DNA from 3 places in the Undibacterium sp. GW821-FHT11H02 genome. Region 2 is predicted to be linked to each of the others. Evidence: predicted binding sites of a transcription regulator. Region 2 holds the regulator's gene; each other region holds the start of a gene.
The links. The regulator FliA, encoded in region 2, starts transcription of late flagellar genes. The targets are predictions, from matches to a motif close to CTAAAGTTTNNNNNNNNNNNGCCGNTA.

Region 1: the regulator FliA is predicted to act here: its motif matches at 1,068-1,094, upstream of AC1RR2_RS08515 (flagellin N-terminal helical domain-containing protein).
Region 3: the regulator FliA is predicted to act here: its motif matches at 1,478-1,504, upstream of fliD (flagellar filament capping protein FliD).

Annotation. Positions count from the first base shown of each region.
Region 1 is NZ_JBXARG010000006.1:158,314-160,587, reverse strand. Features, by position in the region: gene AC1RR2_RS08520 (tetratricopeptide repeat protein) at 1-774, opposite strand, end outside; gene AC1RR2_RS08515 (flagellin N-terminal helical domain-containing protein) at 1,184-2,274, shown strand, end outside.
Region 2 is NZ_JBXARG010000001.1:468,827-471,100, reverse strand. Features, by position in the region: gene flhF (flagellar biosynthesis GTPase FlhF) at 1-132, shown strand, start outside; gene AC1RR2_RS02135 (MinD/ParA family ATP-binding protein) at 125-967, shown strand; gene AC1RR2_RS02130 (RNA polymerase sigma factor FliA) at 979-1,713, shown strand; gene AC1RR2_RS02125 (flagellar motor protein) at 1,695-2,274, shown strand, end outside.
Region 3 is NZ_JBXARG010000006.1:155,861-158,134, forward strand. Features, by position in the region: gene fliD (flagellar filament capping protein FliD) at 1-1,440, opposite strand, end outside; gene AC1RR2_RS08510 (flagellar protein FlaG) at 1,586-1,960, opposite strand; gene AC1RR2_RS08515 (flagellin N-terminal helical domain-containing protein) at 2,054-2,274, opposite strand, start outside.

The sequences.
Region 1 (2,274 bases), on a different contig from region 2:
GGCTTCGATGAGATTAGGGTAAACCTGATGCAAATCCGGCTGGATTTGTAAAGCTTGGTGATAGACTTCTATCGCCGATTCACAACGATCTAAAGACCGATAAGTCAGCCCCAGATTATTGTAAAGATAGGCCATCTGTGGCGCTAACTGTATCGCTTTAGTAAAACTTTCTATCGCTTCTTCATATCTACCGAGGAAGCGATAAGCATTTCCCAGATTATTATAAGCAGTCGCCATTTCTGGTGCCAATTCAACAGTGCGCTGCAAAATCTCCAATGACTCTGCGCAACGCTCCAGAGAAGTCAAAGAGCAAGCCAGATTATTTAATACATGCGGATTATTGGGCAGAATTTTTGCTGCATGCGAAGCGGCGTCGTATGCAGCTTCATATTTTTGCTGCTCCAGACAAGCAATCGACAAATAATCCCAGGCGATCCCGTCTTTAGGGCGTAAATTGACCAACCAGCGACTAGCTTGCTCTAACAACGCATAAGATTTACGCGTAACGAAACGATTCAAAATCGTGTAATAAGCTTTTGAATCAATCACCATCTTGTGCGAAATAGAAAAAGCTTTCTGTAAATGCGCGATTGCTTCCTCATCTTGGTCGCAATTAAAGTAAATTTTAGACAAAAATAGATGCGCGTCTTCGTTTAAAGGAAACCGTTGAATCACTCGCAAAGCGACTTGCCTAGCGTCTTCTAACTTACCCGCCTTTACGAAAGCCTGTGCTTCTCGCATTGCTGCTTTCGGATCAAAACCAGATTTACTCATTGCTCGCTCTTTCACTCACGGGTTAGTTCAAGGTATAGCTATCTTTTACCAGTTAATCGACAAAATCACAATTCACGGCACAAACCGAACAACACACAACGACTCAGTTAGCTAACCAAAAACAAAAAATACTGATTTTTTAGTATTTTACAAACAAAATTTCACATCAAATCGAACAAAAAGACGTGAAAAAATTGTTCAAATCAGGGCTTAAGTATTTTAAAAAGCTGTCGTATAACGGAATATCAAGAAAAACTTAAGCACAAAAAATAATATTTATTTTGGGCAATTTCCTCAATTTTTTTATTTCCTGCCCGTTACCAGTTTCAACGACGGTGCAATGGTCAACAAGACAGACCGAAGTTCAAGCTAAACGTCGAGTTGAATTAACCAAGTTAGGAGAACCATCATGGCTTCATATATCAATACCAATATCGCGTCTTTAAATGCACAACGCAATTTATCGACATCACAAAGTTCATTGAACACATCTTTGCAACGCTTGTCTTCAGGTTTGCGCATTAACAGCGCAAAAGACGATGCGGCAGGTTTGGCGATTTCTGAACGTATGACTTCACAAATCGGCGGCTTGAATCAAGCAGCACGTAATGCAAACGACGGCATCTCTCTTGCTCAAACGGCTGAGGGCGCGTTAAGCCAAATTGGCGCCAACTTACAACGTATTCGTGACTTGGCAGTACAGTCTGCTAACGGCTCTAACAGTGTATCTGACCGTGCGGCGTTGAACAACGAAGCTTCTCAGTTGATTTCAGAGATTAATCGCGTTGCTAGCAACACTAACTTCAACGGCGTTAATTTGCTGGATGGCTCCTTCTCTGCTCAAACTTTCCAAGTGGGTGCAAACGGTACTTCAAACGATCAAATCAATATCGCTAACATCGCTAGCGCAAAATCATCTGCTTTAGGCGTAGGCGCATCTTCAAGCTACGCTACCACAGTGGCTGGCGCTGGTGCAGTCACAACCACAGCCTTAGCTGCTGGCGACCTTTCAATTAATGGTTTCCAAGTTGGCGCATCAGCTGCAGACGGCGTTTCTTTCTCTAACTCGACTGGTAGCGGCATCTCCAAAGCGGCTGCGATTAATGCGATTAGTGGCAGCACAGGTGTTACTGCGACTGTAGGCTCGACGACCATTTCCGGTACCGCATCTACTTCTGCAACCGCTATCGCTTCTGGCGACATCACTATCAACGGCGTAAATTTGGGTGCTTTATCTGCATCGACATCTGGCGCACAACGCGGTGCTCAGGTCGCTGCGGCGGTGAATGCAATCAGCACACAAACTGGTGTTACCGCAACATTCAACACAACAACAGGTGCAGTCGCACTGGCAGCTGCTGATGGCCGCAACATCACAGTAACCGCTAGCACTAATGCTGCTGCTGCTGCTGCGAATACTGGTATCACTGTATCCGCTACTGGCGCAACTGACATAGCAACGTCAACATTGAGTCTCACTTCTACCAGCTCTGCTGGTAT
Region 2 (2,274 bases):
CGTGCTTTCAAATTGAAACGTGAAACCTCCGCCTATAAATTTGAAAATGATGAGCTGCCTCTATTGATGTCGAGTGGGACAAGTTTCAATAGTGCACATGGAGCGGCGAAAGCGGGAGTACATCTTGGCTAAATTTGATCAGGCGGAAGGCTTGCGGCGCATGCTGGAACTGCCTAAACTACGTGTACTCACCTTTATGTCTGCCCTGCCTGCAGAAGAGCGAAATGGAACGCTGATTAATCTTTCAGCGACGTTCGCACGTAGCGGCAAAAATACATTGATGGTTGATGCAAAATCAACTAGCTCAACATTAAGTGCTTGGCTAAACTTGAAATCTGATCAGACGCTGTTGGAGGTGGCACGACATCAGCGTACAATGGACGCTGTGATAAAGGTAGTGTCGCCAGGGTTATCCGTGACGAAAGTCGCGAATATCATCCCTAAGTCTTTAGGCTTGCCGCAAAGCGGTTATCGTGACCTATCAAAAGTATTTGACTTGGCTGCGAACCGATCAGATATGGTGGTGGTGGATTGTGAGTTGAATTCTGATGACTCTTTTATTTTGTCTTCGTTTGATGAAAGCGAAATGTTGATTCAAGTATCGACTGATCCAGCGACAATCACGAATGCTTATGGCCTGATTAAGCGTTTGAATAATCGCCTTGGCAGACGTACTTATAATATTGTCGTGTCTGGCGCAACGGAAGATCAGGCTCAGCGTGTCTTTTCAAATTTATCTTTGACCGCGCGACGTTATCTGGCGGTAGATTTAAATTTTGTTGGGCATGTGCCTGAAGATATGTATTTGAAACGAGCTACAGAGTTGGGAAGAACGGTAGTAGATGCCTTTCCTTTCTCGAAAGCTGCAAATGCTTTTGTGCGCATGGCGGATAAACTGGTATCTTCTGCAAGCGGGAGCTTCCAATTGAATTCAATACCTGCTCTGGGTGCTCATTTGGAATATTAATTAATTTATTTATGTACACAGCAAGCGGCAAATCAGATAAAAATTCAATACTTACTGAGCATGCTCCGTTGGTTAAACGCTTGGCTTATCAATTAAAAGCTCGCCTGCCCCCCAGTGTTGAAGTGGATGATTTAGTTCAAGCCGGAATGATAGGATTGCTTGATGCAGTCAATCGTTACGAAGAAAATCATGGGGCACAATTTGAGACGTATGCGATCCAAAGGATACGCGGTGCCATGTTGGATGAGCTGCGTAGTAGTGACTGGTTGCCACGTGGCGTGCGTCAAAATATGCGTAAGATCGAAACGGCGATGAACGAGCTACAGCAAAGATTGGGACGCCCGCCGATGGAAACCGAAGTGGCTAAGCATTTGAAACTCACTCTCATCGACTATCAAGAGTTGTTGGGTGAGAGTGGTGGGCATCAGCTCTTGTACTATGAGGATTTTCATGATGCAGATACCAAGGAACATTTTCTAGATCATTTTTGCAATGACGAACGTTCGGGCGATCCTTTGCAAGATTTGTTGCATGGAGACTTTCGTGATGCAGTTGTGTATGCCATTAATAATCTCCCCGAGCGTGAGAAACTATTGATGGGTTTGTACTATGAACAAGAATTGAATCTAAAAGAAATCGGCGCTGTTATGGGCGTTTCTGAATCACGTGTTTCGCAATTGCATAGTCAGGCTGTGGCGAGATTAAGAGCATCTTTGAGGGAGCGCGCGTGGACCGGGCTAGCTTAGTAGGAATAATTCTAGTATTAGTTGGTATCCTTTCTGGGCAGGTCTTAGAAGGCGGACATTTGTCGTCCTTATTGCAACCGGCCGCTTTCGTGATTGTGGTTGTCAGTACCATCGGTGCCGTGTTGTTGCAAAGTCGTATGCCAGTCTTTATTCGCGGAATTAAGATGCTGAAGTGGATCGCATTCATGCCCGAAGATAAGAGCAAAAAGAATGTCAATGAGGCGCTGGTCTGGAGTGTAGTCGCGCGGCGCGAAGGCTTCTTAAGCCTGGAGCGCTATATCACCTCTTCCAAAGATCCCTTCATTGAAAAGGGGTTGAAGTTGGTGATTGATGGCATCGATCCGGAGCGTCTCAAAGAAATTCTTGACGTGGACATTTCCTTCTACGAAATGGAGCAACGCCAGGCGATCAAGATTTGGGATGCCGCTGGCGGTTATTCTCCAACGATAGGTATTCTAGGTGCGGTTTTAGGTTTGATACATGTCATGGAAAATTTGACTGATCCGAGTAAATTGGGTAGTGGGATTGCTGTCGCTTTTGTCGCAACGATTTATGGCGTCG
Region 3 (2,274 bases), on a different contig from region 2:
AGTTCCGTTAATTGAGGTTTGTAATAAGGTGGTCAATTGGCTTGAAGTGTACGACCCAGCCGCTAATGATACTGCCGCTGAGGTTCCGTCTATCGTGACGTTAATACTTGTATTTGGGTCTATTGTTGTGTTGCCAGTCGTTAAATCTAGGTCGCCGGTTAATCCACCTTGTGTCGCTAATGCGGTTACATTTAATGCGTAATTACCCTGAGTCGTTGAGGCACTTGAGGTGCTGTAGCTTACCAAGCTGTCGGTGGCTTTACCTATGGTGGCAAACAGACCACTAATTTCTTTAAAGTTATTGTTTAGCGCATTCTGTAGTTTTGTTGAATCTACACTTAGTGTGCCATCTTTTTGAAAGCTGATGCCTATCGATGAGAGGGTAGTTATATTGCCACCTAAGCCGTTCACAGCAGACGACAAAGCACTTCTAACTTGGCTCTGCGCGCCACGCGCTGCAGCATCGCCAGTCAACACGCCGCCTTTTTTTGTCGCAGCATCAAAACCTGTTAAGGACTTAAATGTAGCTTGAAGATCGTTAAAACCTTTAACAAAAGTATTGATAGAATTTTGCACGCCAGCTGTGTTGTTGGTCAATGCGAGTGTCGTACTGCCTGCCTTTGATAGCGTAATAGCTGCACCTTGAACCGCATCATTTACTGTATTGGATGTGCTGGTGATATTAATGCCATTGATTGAAAGGTTGGCATTCTGACCCGTTGTGGTTTCAGATAAATTTTGTGTGCCAGCGGGGTCATACGAGAGTAGAGATTGCAAAGTCGCGTCACCACTGACATCGATCTTCAAGCTTGATGTCAGCCCCGTCTTATTCGAACTTAATACTAGGTGATACGGCGTTGCCGATCCATCGCCGACGATAGAGGCGGTAACACCTTTGCCAGCAGCATTGATTGCGTCACGTATGCCTTGTAAAGAATTGTTTGAACTATCAATCGTTACTGTGCCTATGGCTTGATTCGCGTCTTGTGTGAAAGTGGCACCAGTGTAGATGCCATTTGTCGATGTTCCACCACTGATCGTGCCAAATTGAAACGAGATTGTTGTGCTTGCGCCAGCGCCTATACTGTCGGTGGTGCTGACTTGGCCAGCACTTGAAATGGTTTGTGATTTTGCGAGTTGAGTTACATTGATGTTATAACTGCCAGCAGTAGCGACACTAGTGGTAGTTGCTGACAGTACCGTGCTATCCCCAACGTTGGCAGTTAAATTTTGAAATGCTGCTGCACTGCTCAGTCCAACGAAGCTACTTTGAAATGAACTGAGTGCGCCATTCAGTGATCCATAGGCGGTCAGTTTCGCCAGATAGCTTGCCTCTTTTTTTGCGAGGGTCGTTAATGGCTGACTTTCAACCTGCATCAATTTAGTGATGAGGCTATTTACATCTAAATTAGAGCCAACCCCTGTTGATTGTATGCCCACCACGTTCCCCTTTTGTAAGTATTGTCACTATACAAGTTAACGGCAAAAGCAAATCAGACTTTAGAGGGGCATTTACCTATCTATTTTCGTCTTGCAAGATTCATCGCATTTTCTTGATATCCGAAGAAAACAAGAGGAATAATCGTTATGCTTCTTGCTTGATTAATAGTCCTTGCAGTTTATCTAATGACTTGGCAATTTCCAACGCTTCCACTGTTGGGATCTGGCGTAATACCTCTTTGGTTTGTTGGTCCACTACTTTTACCACAATCTCATTGGCATCCGTATCGACTGTAAATTCAAGATTTTGTGAGATAGCCTGTACCGTCTTATTTATTTCGCTGACGGCCTTATTGACTTCGCTCGCGGTAGGTGCTTTTGCTGTTTGAGTCACTGCTGACAGCGTTTGAGTTCCAGTCGCGTTTTGTGCGTTAGCGATAGCAGGCGAGGGCGGGGGAGGAAGTTTTTCTGTTGCCACTGATCCGGATGGCGAAGTTCGGCCAATTGATTGAATGTCCATGATCTTTTCCTTTAAGCAAAATTCCCCTGACCAAAAAATATTGGGCAGGGGACAGTCTACATCAATGAATAATGTGGTGGACTACATTATTGTTTAACCTCTTAACAGAGCCAATACGCCTTGTGGTAACGCATTTGCTTGTGCCAAGATCGCTGTACCTGCTTGTTGTAACACTTGACCACGAGTCAAAGTCGCTGTTTCTGATGCGAAGTCTGCGTCACGGATACGGCTGCGTGATGCTGATAAGTTTTCAGAGTTAGTTTGCAAGCTCGAAACCGCAGATGCGAAACGGTTTTGATAAGCACCCAAAGAAG